3 regions of the Pannonibacter anstelovis genome follow, and region 2 is predicted to be linked to each of the others. Evidence: predicted binding sites of a transcription regulator. Region 2 holds the regulator's gene; each other region holds the start of a gene.
The links. The regulator PhoB, encoded in region 2, activates phosphate uptake and scavenging genes when phosphate is short. The targets are predictions, from matches to a motif close to TGTCATNNANCTGTCAT.

Region 1 (5,168 bases), on a different contig from region 2:
CAGACCGCACTTGGCACTGCGGCGGTGGAAACCCACCGGCTGAACCAGCGCATCGAGGAGCTGGAAGACGCCGCCTGGGAGCTGCGCGAATCCGATGAGCGCCATGCCAGCATTCTCCATGCGCTGGGCGATGTGGTCATCCGCCGCGACATGGAAGAAAACGTCATCTATGCCAATCCGGTGGCTGGAAGCCTGTTCTGGCCGGAGCAGAGCCCGCGGCCCGGCGAAAAACTGGAGCTGCCGCTGGCCGAGACGCCGCAGGATTTGCTCAGCGCCGAAGCGACTGGCGTCTTCGGTGACATTCTGCTGGACACTCGCGAAGGGCCACGCTGGTTTTCCCGTATCGATGTGACCGTGCGCGAGGGGCCGCGCGGAACACCGGTGCTGCAGACCGTCCTGCGTGACGTTACCACGCGGCGCAAGATGGAAGAGGAACTTCTGGCCGCACGGCAGAATGCGGAAAGCGCCAGCGAAGCCAAGTCCCGCTTTCTGGCAACCGTCAGCCATGAGGTGCGCACGCCGCTCAACGGCATTCTGGGCATGGCCGCGCTTCTCTCCGACACGCATCTCACCCACGAGCAGCGGGCCTATGTGCGGGCACTGGAAACCTCGGGCGAAACGCTGCTGCTGCTGATCGATGAGCTGCTGGATTTCTCCCGTGCAGAAGCCGGCAAACTGACCATTCAGCCGGGACCGGTGGATCTGGAAGGTCTGGCCGAGCATGTGGTGGAGCTGCTGGCACCGCGTGCCCATGCCAAGGGGCTTGAGATCGGCTTCACAGCCGACCCGGCAATTCCCCGTATTGTCACCGCTGATGCCAACCGGCTGCGGCAGATCCTGTTCAATCTGGCCGGCAACGGCATCAAGTTCACCGAAGAGGGCGGCGTTCTCATCAGCCTCTCCATCGCTCCGCAGGAAAGCGGCAGCCTGCTGACGCTGGAAGTTAGGGACACCGGGATCGGCTTTTCGTCCGCGGATGCCGAGCGGCTGTTCGGAGAGTTCGAGCAGGTGGATCACGGCCCGGCACGGCGTTTTGGCGGCACGGGCCTTGGCCTTGCCATCGTCCGCCGCCTTACCGGCCTGATGGACGGCACGGTCGAGGCGCTGGCGGAGGAGGGCAAGGGTGCCATCTTCCGCATCTGTCTGCCGCTGCCGGAAGCTCCGGATACCGCAGGACAGGCCGGGGAGGGGCTTGCAAGCCTTGCGAACCGGCGTGTGGTCATTGTCTCGCAAGGGGTGATTGAAGGCAAAGCACTGGCGCTGCAGTGCACCGCTCATGGCGCCAGCGTGCAGCTTGTGCAGCCGGGCGATGATACGCTTGCCGATGCGCTGCCCCATGCGGACCTTGTGCTGCTGGAACACGGCGCGGTGGCCGATGGCGCAGGCTGGCTGGCGACCGCCCGTGCAGCCGGCTGCAGTGCGCCAGCCATTGTTCTGGTTACCCCGCAGGAGCGGGACCGGCTGGACCGCCTGCGCGAGGCAGGTTTCTCCGCCTATCTGGTGCGGCCCGTGCGAGGGCGCACATTCCGGCGCATCATTGCCAGCCTTATGGGCGAAGGCGGTGAAACGCTGGCCTGGGAGGCGGCCGTGGATCTGCCGCCGGAACGTATTCCGGGCGCGCCGCACCGGCTTGCCCCGGCCCGGCCACTGCGGCTGCTCTTGGCCGAGGACAACGATATCAACCGTCTTCTGGGCGAAGCACTGCTGCGCAAGCTTGGCCATGAGGTGACGGTGGTGCCCGATGGTCTGGAAGCCTGGCGCGCAGCCAGCGAGCAGAATTTCGATGCCATCTTGATGGACTTGCACATGCCGGGGCTCGACGGGCTGGATGCCATGGCCCAGATCCGCGAGATCGAGACCGCCCGGGGGCGCCCGCAGGTGCCGGTGCTCATCGTCACGGCGGACGTGATGCCGGCCGCCCGCGACCGGGCAAGGGCGAGTGGAGTTGCCGGTTTCCTCACAAAACCGCTTTCCCGCGAAGCCGTTGAAGAGGCACTGGAAAATCTGCCCGCCCGGACATAGTGCCGCTCCCGGATTGTTACCATGACGAAATATTGTGAACGCTGGCCGTTGTCATGCTAGTGTTGGAAAACTATGGTCTACGGCAAGATCAGGATTTCGCCGGTTAAAGGGATGAGAATCGCTGTACCGGCGTAGCAACCTGACAGGACAAACGAGGCCTGCGGCACCGGTTCCGCAGGGCCCCCGGTGGGAAACAACCGAGGCAGATAGGGGACCGAATCTCGATGATGCGGCCAGGTCTATTTTCTCCGCGCAAGCTTGTGCAGAAGTTCGTGCCCATGATGGGCGAACAGGGCATTTCCGCGCGTTTCTTTCCCGGCTTTGCAAAGCCCTTGCATGGTGAAGCTGGTCCTGCCGGTGATGTGTCTCTTGGCCGTGTGGGCTCTCTTGAGGTGCGCCTCGCGCGCACCGCGCGTGAAGTGAAGAAGGCGCAGCGCCTGCGCTATCACGTCTTCTACGAGGAAATGTCTGCCATTGCCGATGCGCAGACCCTCGCCACCCGCCGTGACATGGACGCCTTTGACGCCATCTGCGATCATCTTCTGGTCGTTGATCACGCTGCGATGAAGCGCAACAAGCTGGGCCGCCTGCAGCCACAGATCGTCGGCACCTACCGTCTGCTGCGCCAGGACGTGGCCGAGGCCCATGGCGGCTTCTATACGGCCAGCGAATATGACATCCAGCCGCTGGTGGATGCCAATCCGGGCCTGCGCTTCCTGGAACTGGGCCGCTCCTGCGTACTCAAGCCCTACCGCAACAAGCGCACGGTCGAGCTGCTCTGGCACGGCATCTGGGCCTATGTGATCCGCCACCGCATCGACGTGATGATCGGCTGCGCTTCCATCGAGGGCACGGATCCGGACCGGATCGCCAGCCAGCTTTCGTTCCTGCACCATCATGCCCGTGCGCCGGAGACCTGGCGTGTGCGTGCCGTGCCGGAACGCTATGTCGAGATGAACCGCGTTGCCCGCGAAGAGCTCAATGAAAAGGCGACCTTGCGCGAGCTGCCGCCTCTGGTGAAGGGGTATCTGCGCCTCGGTGCCTATATCGGCGATGGTGCCGTGGTCGACTATCAGTTCGGCACCACGGATGTCCTCATCGTTATGCCGGTGACGCAGCTGAATGAGCGCTATGTGAATCACTACGGTGCGGACGCCTCGCGCTACTCGAGCTGAGCCGTCTAACAACTCGCTTTAACATTAGAAACCGCTGCTTCTTTGAGGAGGCGGTTTCTCTTTGCGGGGGCTGCGTGCCGGCGACCCATCCGCACCCAAGGTTTAACGCCACCTTAAACCAGCCGCTCTAGTTTGATGCAGACTGCCTTGCGCTCCCCGCACAGGCCCTCAGAATGACGAGAGGCTCATGGCACGCCGCCCGGCTGGCAGCAATCGGATCGAACCGGCGTTTGGCCCTGCCAGCGGCGATCTTTACGATGTGCGCCCGGGAACCGGTGACGTTGCAGCAGAGCGTCCGGTCAAGCGGCCCCGGCGTCCGCGTACGGATGATGGTGACGCCCCTGCCCCCCGCCGCAAGCGCCCCGTAAAGCCTGGCGGAAAGAGCAAGGCTAAAAAGAAAGCCCGCCGCAGCCGCACCCGCTCTTCCAATCCGTTGTTCTGGCTGATCCGCAAGGCATTTTATTGGGGCTTCGTGCTTGCCATCTGGGGCGGCATCGCTGCCACCGGTGTGGTCGTCTACTACGCGGCCCATCTGCCTCCCACCTCCGAATGGAAGGTTCCTGCCCGGCCGCCCAATGTGAAGATCGTTGCCACCACCGGCGAGCTTCTGGCCAACCGGGGCGACACGGGCGGGGAAGCCGTACGTCTGGAGCAGCTTCCGGCATATTTGCCGCAGGCGGTAATTGCCATTGAGGACCGGCGGTTCGAATCCCACTTCGGGCTCGACCCGATCGGCCTTGTCCGCGCCCTTGCCGTCAACATGACGTCGGGCCATCTGGTGCAGGGCGGCTCGACGCTGACCCAGCAGCTGGCCAAGAACCTGTTCCTCGAGCCTGACCGCACCTTGAAGCGCAAGGTGCAGGAAGTGGTGCTGTCACTTTGGCTGGAGGCCAAATACTCCAAGGACGAGATCCTTGAGATGTATCTCAACCGCGTCTATCTGGGCGCAGGCGCCTACGGGGTGGACGCCGCCGCCCGGCGGTATTTCGGCAAGTCGGCAAGGCTTGTTACCCTGCAGGAGGCGGCCGTTCTGGCAGGACTGCTGAAAGCGCCCAGCCGCTATGCCCCCACGCGCAATCCCGAGCTGGCGTTTGAACGATCCAAGGTGGTTCTTGCCGCCATGCGCGATGCCGGCTTCATTGATGCAGCGACCGCCCGGACAGCCATGAGCGAGCCCGCCCATGTGGTCAGCGACCGCAACACGGCCAGCGCCAATTATGTCGCCGACTGGGTGATGGATCTGCTGCCGCAGTTTGCCGGGTCCATCGACAGCGACATCATCGTCGACACCACCATTGATCCGGTGATGCAGCAGGCTGCGGAATCAGCACTGGTGACTGCGCTGAATGCCCACGGACGTGAATTGGGGGTCTCGCAGGGCGCCGTCGTCATCATGGACACGGCAGGGGCCGTACGGGCCATGGTGGGTGGCCGGGACTATCAGAAGAGCCAGTTCAACCGTGCCACCAACGCGCGCCGTCAGCCAGGCTCCGCCTTCAAACCCTTCGTCTATCTGGCGGCGCTTGAAAGCGGCCTGACGCCGGACACGATCCGCCGGGACGAGCCCTTCTCCCTCAAGGGCTGGCGCCCGCAGAACTATACCAAGCAGTATTATGGCGATGTCACGCTCACCGACGCACTGGCCATGTCCCTCAACACCGTGGCTGCGCGGCTGGCGGTGGAAACCGGACCCGGCAAGGTGGTCAAGGTAGCGCAGAAGCTTGGCATCCGCTCGCAACTGGCGGCCAATCCCTCGCTGGCGCTGGGCACATCGGAAGTGACGCCGCTGGAAATCACGGCGGCCTATGTTCCCTTCTCCAATGGCGGCTACGGAGTTGTGCCCCATGTCATCCGCCGCATCCGCACGGCGGAAGGCCGCACGCTCTATGCCCGGCAGGGGGATGGAACTGGCAAGGTGATCGACGGGCTGCGCCTTGCCCAGATGAACCACATGATGGCGCAGACACTTGT
Region 2 (5,168 bases):
ACCAGCGTCGATACTGCTTCATTCAAGTCGATTTACAATCCGGACGCGCGAACGAGACGCAGAAACGCCGCTGAGCGCCGGTTCCGGATGTATGGGATGGCGGCCGTCATAATTGGCCTGTTGTCCCTCGTCATCCTGCTTTCTTCAGTTCTGGCCAGCGGTCTTGCTGCGTTCAGGCAGACATTCGTGACGATTGACGTGACGCTGGATGCTTCTGTTCTCGACAAGGCCGGCAACAGGGATCTTGAAGACCTGAAGAAGGTCAGCACGGTTGGCTACGGCAATCTGATCCAGAAGTCTCTGCTGGAGACACTCAAGCGTGATGGCATCGATACGGGTGGCATGTCCGCCAAGGACATCTTTGACCTCGTCTCGAAGGAGGCGCCCGCCACGCTGCGTAACATGGTGCTTGCAGACCCGCAGCTCGTCGGACAGACCATTTCGTTCAAGGCTTTTGCCAATGGCCGCGTCGACGGCTATTTCAAGGGCCGTGTGACGATGGAAAGCGCAAAGCTGGACAGCAACATTTCTCCTGAGCAGTTGCAGCTTGCAGACAAAATGCGTGCTTCTGGTTTGATGAGCGTAGGATTTAACTGGGACTTCTTCTTTGGCCCCGATGCATCAGATCTGCGGCCGGAAGCCGCTGGCCTTGGAATTGCACTCATCGGCTCAACCTACATGATGCTGATCGTGCTCGTGCTGGCCGTGCCGATTGGTGTTGCCGCCTCGATCTATCTCGAGGAGTTTGCACCGAAAAACTGGTTTACCGATCTGATCGAGGTGAACATCTCCAACCTCGCTGCGGTACCGTCCATCGTGTTTGGTATCCTTGGCCTGGCTGTGTTCATCAATTTCGTCGGGTTGCCGCAGTCTGCCTCACTGGTTGGCGGTCTGGTTCTGACGCTGATGACGATCCCCACGATCATCATCGCTACCCGTGCGGCGCTGCGTGCTGTTCCTCCGAGCATTCGCGATGCCGCGCTGGGCGTTGGTGCCTCCAAGATGCAGTCCATCTTCCACCACGTCCTGCCTCTTGCAGCTCCGGGCATTCTCACGGGCACCATTATCGGTCTGGCTCAGGCTCTTGGCGAAACCGCGCCGCTGCTGCTGATCGGCATGGTGTCATTCGTCCGGAGCTTCCCGGCAGCTCCGCCGGAAGGTTTCTTCGACCCGGCAGCCGCTCTGCCCGTGCAGGTTTACAACTGGACCCAGCGCGGTGATCCGGCTTTCGTCGAGCGGGCCTCTGGAGCCATCATCGTACTGCTGGTGTTCCTGATCGTAATGAACCTGGTTGCCATTGTCCTGCGCCGCCGCTTCGAGCGCCGCTGGTAAGAAAGGGATTACCGATGAATGTCAGCGCAAATGTGGAGAACGGCGTGACCCACGCAGAACCCAAGATCGTCGCCCAGAAGGTTCAGGTCTATTATGGCGACAAGCACGCCATCAAAGACGTGGACATCAAGATTCAGCCCCGTTCCGTGACCGCCTTCATCGGTCCGTCGGGCTGCGGAAAGTCCACCTTCCTGCGCACACTTAACCGCATGAACGACACCATCGACATCTGCCGCGTCGAGGGTGACATTCTGATCGACGGTGAGAACATCTACGACCCCAAGGTCGACCCGGTGCAGCTGCGCGCCAAGGTCGGCATGGTGTTCCAGAAGCCGAACCCGTTCCCCAAGTCGATCTACGAGAATGTGGCCTACGGCCCGCGCATTCACGGGCTGACGCGCAACAAGGCGGAGCTCGATGAAGTGGTTTCTGCCTCGCTGCAGAAGGCAGGTCTGTGGAACGAAGTGAAGGACCGTCTTGATGGTCCGGGTACGGGTCTTTCCGGTGGCCAGCAGCAGCGCCTCTGCATTGCCCGCGCCATCGCCGTCAGCCCGGAAGTGATCCTCATGGACGAGCCCTGCTCGGCCCTTGATCCGATCGCAACTGCCAAGGTCGAAGAGCTGATCGACGAGCTGCGTGCCAACTTCACCATCGTGATCGTGACGCACTCCATGCAGCAGGCTGCCCGTGTATCCCAGCGCACGGCTTTCTTCCATCTCGGCAATCTGGTCGAGGAAGGCGCGACGCAGGACATCTTCACCAACCCGCAGGACAAGCGCACGCAGGATTACATCACCGGCCGTTTTGGCTGATACTGGATCTTGCGCTCGAGAATTTGAGAGGAACACGACATGTCCGAGCATACCGTTAGCTCGTATGACGAGGAACTGCGCGCCCTGGCCGGCCGGGTCGCCGAAATGGGCGGTCTGGCGGAGAAGCTGGTGAATGATGCAGTCACCGCGCTGCTCACCCATGATCTGGCCAAGGCACAGGCCACGGTTCAGGCCGATGCCAAGCTGGACGAGATGCAGCAGGAGATCGAAGCGAAATTCATCCGCATCGTCGCTCTGCGCCAGCCGATGGGGCAGGATCTGCGCGAGATCATGGCCGCTGGCCGTATCGCCAACGATCTGGAGCGCGTTGGAGACCTTGCCAAGAACATCGCCAAGCGTGTCATTGCCATCGACGGTGTCTTCAATTCCAAGAAGGCGGCCTTCGGTGTTGAACACATGTCCGAACTGGCGCTGGGCCAGCTGAAGTCGGTGCTGGACGCCTACACGGGCCGTGATGCAGAAGCTGCCAAAGCCGTGCGCGAGCGCGACGATGAAGTGGATGCGATCTACACCTCGCTGTTCCGCGAACTGCTGACCTACATGATGGAAGATCCGCGCAAGATCACCCAGTGCGCGCACCTGCTGTTCTGTGCCAAGAACATCGAGCGCATTGGTGACCATGCCACCAACATCGCCGAAAATGTCTACTTCATGGTGACAGGGGACCAGCTGCTGGAAGCCCGCCGGAAGATTGACGAGATGGGTATTGCCGAAAACGAAGGCGCCTGATCTGCCTGCCTGCAAGTGACGTCCGGAGCATATTGCCATGCCCAAGGTTCTTATCGTTGAAGACGAAGAGCCACTTAGCCTTCTGCTGCGCTACAATCTGGAAGCGGAAGGCTACGACGTGGACTCCTGTGACCGGGGAGATGACGCCGAGATCCGGCTGCGGGAAACGCAGCCGGACCTTCTGCTGCTGGACTGGATGCTGCCGGGACTTTCCGGCATCGAGCTGTGCCGCCGTGTCCGCGCCCGGTCAGAAACCGAACGCCTGCCGATCATCATGCTGACGGCACGCGGTGAGGAGGCGGAGCGTATCCGCGGCCTTGCCACCGGCGCCGATGACTACGTGGTGAAACCCTTCTCGATCCCTGAGCTGATGGCCCGCGTGCGCGCCATCCTGCGCCGGGCCCGGCCGGAAGTGGTGTCCACCATGCTGAGGTCCGGTGACCTGGAGCTCGACAAGGAAACCCACCGCGTCCGCCGCAATGGCAAGGAAATCCACCTGGGGCCGACCGAGTTCCGCCTGCTGGAGTTCCTCATGACCTCTCCCGGCCGGGTCTTCTCCCGCGAGCAGCTGCTGGATGGCGTGTGGGGGCATGATGTCTATGTGGATGAGCGCACCGTCGACGTTCATGTCGGCCGCCTGCGCAAGGCCATCAACAAGGGCAAGGTGAAGGATCCGATCCGCACCGTTCGCGGTGCCGGCTATGCCTTCAACGACCAGTTCGCCGTGGCGAGCTGATCCGCTCTGCTGCAATTAGTCTGGAAAGGCCCGCCATCCATGCGGGCCTTTTGGCTTTTGGAAAAGCACGCCACTTTTGCGCCGGCGTTCTAAGCCGCTCAACAAATACCCCGGACTTCCAGGCAGCAAAAAAGCCTGCCGCAACGGGCAGGCTTGATTGGGTGAGGGAGCCGGTGGGGTGCTGGTTGGCCCCCTCGAAAATCAGCCGCGAAGGGCCTTCTTGTCCGGCGCGGCGCGGCGGCGGTCGTTGACCGGCTGGTAGGCAACACGGCAATGGTGCGTGCAGTAGGGCACGCCCGGCTCGGAATGGCGTCCGCAGAAATAGAAGTCCGGCGAGGACGGATCACCGATCGGCCACTTGCAGGTGCGCTCGGTGAGGGTGAGGATCGTCGCGCGCTCCGTGAAAGGTACCAGCTCGGCCAGCGGTGCGGCTTCAACTTCGATGGCCACATCTTCCTGCGGGGCCATTTTCAGCGCAGTGGCGCCGCGCAGCTGCGGCGTGGCAGCCGAAGGCGTGCGGATGGTAGAAGTTGCCTGCACCGTGGTCTGCTGCGGCACGGCAGTGGCCGTCACCGGCGCGGTTGCGCTGCGCGGGCGGCGCTGCTTGGCGACTGGTGCAGTAGTCTTCGCCCGGCCTGACAGGCCCAGGCGGTGCACCTTGCCGATGACAGCGTTGCGCGTGATACCGCCAAGCTCGGCAGCAATCTGGCTCGCGCTCAGACCGTCCGTCCAAAGCTTCTTCAAGAGATCTACGCGTTCGTCAGTCCAGCTCATCTGTCGCACCCCGTACGTTTGCGGCTGTAGAATTTTACGCATTAACCATGAATTAAGGCACGCGTGATCCGCGCCTTAGTGGCCATATCCAGTATGATTTGGTGAACTACAGCACGACATGTCGTATCCGACTGGTTGGACACTACAATGGGCGGCGAAGGCGAGGCAAGTTGGGGGCAAACATGAACCGGGGACGAAACGACTTTTCCCCAGATAACCGGGGTTGACTTTTACCATCTGCGGTAATGGCGGAAATGCGCCATTTGCATTGACACCCATAGGCAAGACCGTTGTATAAACGGTCCTTGTTCGGTGTGCCGCCTGTGAGGGCGGCACAGTTCGTTTTGAGAACCCGTTGATGGTAGACGCCCTGGCATGAACCCTATGCGGAAGGCGCGCTTAACTACCTGAAGGAGCAAGGGAAATGACTGCGTCGGCACTTTTCGGCACATACGCACGGGCGGACCTGGATTTCGTCCGCGGAGAAGGCGTCTGGCTGGAGACCGCTGACGGGCGACGCTTTCTCGACTGCGGGTCGGGAATCGCGGTGAATGCACTTGGTCATTCCCATCCCCATCTCGTCAATGCGCTGAAGGCGCAGGCCGAGAAGCTGTGGCACATTTCCAACCTCTACAAGGTTGCAGGGCAGGAAGAGCTTGGCCAGCGGCTGGTGGATGCGACCTTTGCGGACCGGGTGTTCTTTTCCAACTCCGGCGCTGAGGCAATGGAAGCCTGCATCAAGACGGCGCGGCGCTATCATTACG
Region 3 (5,168 bases), on a different contig from region 2:
ACCGGCGTACAAATGGGCGGCTGGTTCCGCAAGGAAATCAATACGCTCGATGATCTCGCCGGGCTGAAAATCCGCATGCCGGGTCTGGGCGGCGAGGTCATGCGCCGATTGGGTGCAACACCAGTCGCCCTGCCGCCGGGGGAGATATTCCCGGCGCTGCAATCCGGCCTCATCGACGCAACCGAGTTTCTGGGCCCGTGGAGCGATCAGGCGATGGGCTTCCAGAAGGTGGCCAAGTTCTACTATGCCCCGGGCTTTCACGAGCCGAACGGCACCGGCGAGGCGCTGTTCAACAGGACTGCGCTGGAAGGGCTGCCGGAAGATCTCAGGACCATCGTCCTGGAGGCCTGCAAGGCCGAGAATGGCAGGTCACTGGCCGAAAGCGAATGGATGAATGCAGGCAGCCTTGAGAGCCTGCAGAAGGAGGAGGGGGTGCTGCTGCGCTTCTACCCTGAAGACGTGCTGGACGCGCTGCGCCGCGAAACAGCGGTGGTGCTGGGGGAGCTTGCAGCCAAGGACGAGCTCACAGCGCGCATCCACGCCAGCTACAGCAAGGCGCAGGCGCGGCTTGCGCCGTGGAGCCGGGTCTCTGTACAGCGGTTCCTTGCCGCGCGCGACGGCGACAAGGCCTGATACCAAGGCTTTCCACGCTGACGCATCACGCCTCGAAAATGCTCCAGCATCGCGCGGGCTTAACCAATGCGCGATGAGTGAAGCTCATCGAGCATTGGTATGAGGGCCACCTTCCGCATTCCGGATCCGGCGCGCAAAAGAACCCGTTGTACACAGGAAGTGGCTCGAATCGGGTGGATTGAGCCATTTTCTGCCCGGCCGGGCGGAGGGGAATGTGACTTTCCTGCAACGCAGGTCTTGAAAACTCGCCAGCGTGAAATCGCGTGATAGGTGCCTATTTTTTAAGCATACCTCTCCTGCTGTTTCCGCCCTGTGTCAATCTGACCGGAATATGACATATTTTCGACGGTCATGCCCCACATTCCCTAGGGGAATGTGGGGCGGACAGTATATTTGGTGCGCTGCAGCATGCGTGAGTGGCATTTCATCGCGGCGTGTTTCCGGATTGAAAGATCTACGAAATTGAAAGATCGTCTTTCCTGAGGAGCAAAGCTGGCAGGGCTTTGAGAAATGCTTGGGAGGGTTTGAGCAACATGATTCGTATCAGCAGAACGCTGGCTCTGTGCACCACCGCCATCGGGATGATCTCTGTTGCTGGTCAGGCTTATGCGGGCGGTTTCGCGCTGCGTGAACAGAGCGCCTACTATCAGGGTATGTCCTTCGCCGGTAATGCAACGACCGGTCCGTCGATTTCGTCGATGTTCTGGAACCCGGCCGCCATCACGGGCGCAGGCCTGGGCATCACCACCGAGTCCCACCATGCGCTGATTGCGCCCAAGGCAGAGATTAATCTCGATTCGACCTCGACGTTGCGCGCCTATGGCAACGGCGGCGACATCGGCTCTGATGCCTGGATCGGCTCCAGCTATACCGCTTACAATGTCAATGATCAGGTGTATTTCGGCCTTGCCGTGAATGCGCCCTTCGGTCTGTCCACGAAGCCTGAGGGTGGTATGCCCTGGGCCGGCCAGACCTATAACGCCGGCTCGAAGGTGTTCTCGATCAACGCCAACCCGATGGTCGGCTACAAGGTGAATGATCAGCTCGCCTTCGGTGCGGGCGTGCAGGTTCAGTATTTCAGCGTGCGGCTGAGGACAGCCACGAATGCTTCTACTACGCCGCCAGTCACGACGCTTGAAGGTGACAACATTGGCGTCGGCGTCACCGCCGGTGTGATCTACAAGCCCTTTGCAGGCACCGAATTTGGTCTGGGCTACCGCTCTGGCGTGGCACATGACCTTGACGGTACAATCACGTCGGTTGCGTCGACCCCGATTTATGCCTCGCTGATCACGCCTGAAACCGTCACATTGTCGGCCAAGCAGCGGATCACTGACAGCTTCCGTGTCCTGGGAACGGTGGAGTGGGCGAACTGGAGCCGGTTGAAGTCGCCCAAGGTCACGCTTCAGGCCAATGGAGCAACTCTGACCACGCTGAAATTCAACTACGACGACGGCTGGTTTGCGGCTCTTGGCGCGGAATACGACATCAATCAGAACCTCACCGTTCGTGCTGGTGCTGCCTACGAATGGTCTCCGATTAACGACAATATCCGTTCCGCCCGTCTGCCGGACAATGACCGGATCTGGCTGAGCGCGGGTGCGAGCTACAAGGTTCTGGACAATTTGGCCTTCGACCTCGGCTACACCCACATCATTGGCCGGGACACCAAGCTTGCCATCGTCCCGGGACATCAGGATTTCGCTGGTGTGGTTCTCTCCGGCGATGTCGACTCATCGGTCAACATCGTGAGTGCGGCCATGCGCTACCGCTTCTGAGTTGTTTCTCAGGTGCAAGGTTTGCGGCCGGTGCCCCACGGTGCCGGCCGTTTCCTTTTGTGACACAAATGGCTGTCCCGATCATTCACCAAACTGTCGTATTTGCGCGTAAATACCTTTTTCTGAATACTAAAATTCGACGTAAATCCTGCAGTATGCTTGTGAAAAACTTTGCTGTCATAATCCTGATACCTGAATCGCGTCTAAGGGGGGCAAAGGTAATCGGGAGCGCCAGACATGACAGCTCTGCAGGAAGGCCGGCATTACCGGGCCTTGTTCATTTCAGATGTTCATCTTGGAACGCGCGGATGTCAGGCAGATCTTCTGCTCGACTTCCTGAAGTACAATGATGCCGAGACCGTGTATCTGGTCGGCGACATTGTTGACGGTTGGCGGCTGAAGCGCAGCTGGTACTGGCCGCAGGCGCATAACGACGTGATCCAGAAGATCCTGCGCAAGGCCCGCAAGGGCGCGCGCATCTTCTACATTCCCGGCAACCATGACGAATTCCTGCGCGATTTCCTCGGCACTCATTTCGGCGGTGTGGAAGTAGCGGACAGTGTCGTGCATACGGCAGCCGACGGGCGCGAGTACCTGGTCATCCACGGCGACCAGTTTGATGTGGTCATCCGTCACGCCAAGTGGCTCGCCTTCTTCGGTGACAAGGCCTATGTGACCGCGCTGGCTCTGAATACCGGCTTCAACCTCATGCGCCGCCGCCTGGGTCTGACTTACTGGTCGCTCTCTGCCTGGGCAAAGCTGAAGGTGAAGAACGCCGTGAATTTCATTGGCCGCTTCGAGGATGCCTTGTCCGACGAAGCCCGCCGCAAGGGCGTTCACGGGGTCATCTGCGGCCACATCCACCATGCCGCCAGCCACGATATCGACGGCATCCACTACATCAACACCGGTGACTGGGTCGAAAGCTGCACGGCGGTTGCCGAGCATCACGACGGAACGTTCGAGGTTATCAGATGGGTGCAGCGTCCAGCCGAACAGCAGGCGGAGCAGGGGATGGGGGAGCGGTCCGTCGCGGCATGACATCCATTCTCATCGTCACAGACGCCTGGCATCCGCAGATCAATGGTGTAGTCCGTTCTCTGGAACTGACTGCCAACCAGTTGCTGCGCATGGGTCTGCGCGTTGAGTTCCTGACGCCGCAGCTTTTCCGTACCCTGCCATGCCCGACCTATCCGGAGATCCGCCTGTCCCTGACAACGCGGACGCGTGTGGCGGCGATCATGGACCGGTTCGCCTGTGATCACCTGCACATTGCCACCGAAGGCCCTCTGGGTCTCATGGCCCGTTCCGTGGCGTTGAAGCAGGGCAAGGTCTTCACGACGAGTTACCACACGCGCTTTCCGGAATATCTGGCGGCGCGCCTTCCGGTGCCCGTGTCTGTCACCTACAGGTGGCTGCGGCGCTTCCACAATGCCGGGCAGGGCTGCATGGTGGCTACCGGCAGTCTGGAGAAGGATCTGGCCGCGCGTGGTTTTACCCATCTGATGCGCTGGTCGCGCGGTGTGGATGCCGATCTTTTCCGCCCCTACGAGGGCTCCGTCCTGCCAGCGGATCTCCCGCGCCCCATCTTCATGAATGTGGGCCGGGTGGCGGTGGAGAAGAACATCGAGGCCTTCCTCGAGCTGGATCTTCCCGGCAGCAAGGTGGTTGTAGGCGGCGGCCCGCAGCTCGAATCCATGCGCAGGGCCTACCCGGACGTGCTCTTTACCGGGCCGAAAACGGGTGAGGATCTGGCACGGACCTATGCTTCGGCGGATGTGTTCGTGTTTCCTTCGCTGACGGATACGTTCGGCAATGTGCTGCTGGAGGCGCTGGCCTGCGGCGTTCCTGTGGCGGCCTATCCGGTCATGGGGCCGCTGGATGTGATCGGCGATAGCGGGGCCGGGGTGCTGGATGAGGACCTGAGGGCCGCTGCCCTTGCCGCGCTCGACATACCCCGCAGCTATTGCCGCCAGATGGCTCTTGGCTTCAGCTGGGAGGCCAGTTCCCGCCAGTTCCTCGACAACGCCATCGCCGCCTATGGGCTTCCTGCAGAGCCGCAGCCGCAGGCCGCCTGATCCGGTGCCAACGTGAATTGCCACGGTGACAAGCCTTTCGTTGCCGGGCACGCATGGCGTTGGTAGGTCTTCGGAAAGCCACTATTCCGGAGACTGGCCATGAATGGCACCCTCTCGCTTGATGATGTAAAGGCCGCAGCGGAGCAGCTGCGAGGGCACGCTTTTGAAACCCCGCTCCTGTCTTTCAAGGTGCTGGATGACGCAGCCGGGCGGAAGGTCTGGTTGAAGCCCGAAAATCTCCAGCGCACGGGCTCTTTCAAGTTCCGTGGTGCGTTCAACCGGTTGTCGCAGATCCCGGAAGGGGAGCGGGCGGCTGGCGTGGTGGCTTGCTCTTCGGGCAATCATGCGCAAGGCGTGGCCGAGGCGGCGCGCATTCTCGGCATGCCTGCCGTCATCGTCATGCCGGAGGATGCCCCTGCCATCAAGCTGAAGCGCACGGCCGAGATGGGCGCGCGGGTCGTGACCTACAAGCGGGGCGTCGAAGACCGGATCGCCATCGCCAAGGCCATCTGCGAGGAAAACGGCGCTACCTTTGTGCATCCTTACGACGACAGGGGTGTCATTGCTGGACAGGGGACCATTGGCCTTGAGATCGTCCGCCAGTCGGCAGCGCTCGGCCTTGATATCGAAGCGGTCGCAGCCTGCACGGGTGGCGGCGGGCTCACCAGCGGTGTGGCGC

Region 1: the regulator PhoB is predicted to act here: its motif matches at 2,072-2,088, upstream of olsB (l-ornithine N(alpha)-acyltransferase).
Region 3: the regulator PhoB is predicted to act here: its motif matches at 2,587-2,603, upstream of V6L75_RS18365 (UDP-2,3-diacylglucosamine diphosphatase).

What each region holds. Positions count from the first base shown of each region.
Region 1 covers NZ_JBAKBF010000003.1:254,259-259,426, reverse strand. The annotation lists gene V6L75_RS06490 (ATP-binding protein) at 1-2,022, shown strand, start outside; gene olsB (l-ornithine N(alpha)-acyltransferase) at 2,247-3,197, shown strand; gene V6L75_RS06480 (transglycosylase domain-containing protein) at 3,385-5,168, shown strand, end outside.
Region 2 covers NZ_JBAKBF010000002.1:292,326-297,493, forward strand. The annotation lists gene pstA (phosphate ABC transporter permease PstA) at 1-1,332, shown strand, start outside; gene pstC (phosphate ABC transporter permease subunit PstC) at 1-1, shown strand, start outside; gene pstB (phosphate ABC transporter ATP-binding protein PstB) at 1,347-2,144, shown strand; gene phoU (phosphate signaling complex protein PhoU) at 2,184-2,894, shown strand; gene phoB (phosphate regulon transcriptional regulator PhoB) at 2,932-3,630, shown strand; gene V6L75_RS04190 (GcrA family cell cycle regulator) at 3,832-4,404, opposite strand; gene V6L75_RS04195 (aspartate aminotransferase family protein) at 4,829-5,168, shown strand, end outside.
Region 3 covers NZ_JBAKBF010000014.1:36,878-42,045, reverse strand. The annotation lists gene V6L75_RS18375 (TRAP transporter substrate-binding protein) at 1-633, shown strand, start outside; gene V6L75_RS18370 (OmpP1/FadL family transporter) at 1,167-2,411, shown strand; gene V6L75_RS18365 (UDP-2,3-diacylglucosamine diphosphatase) at 2,649-3,452, shown strand; gene V6L75_RS18360 (glycosyltransferase family 4 protein) at 3,449-4,489, shown strand; gene V6L75_RS18355 (threonine ammonia-lyase) at 4,589-5,168, shown strand, end outside.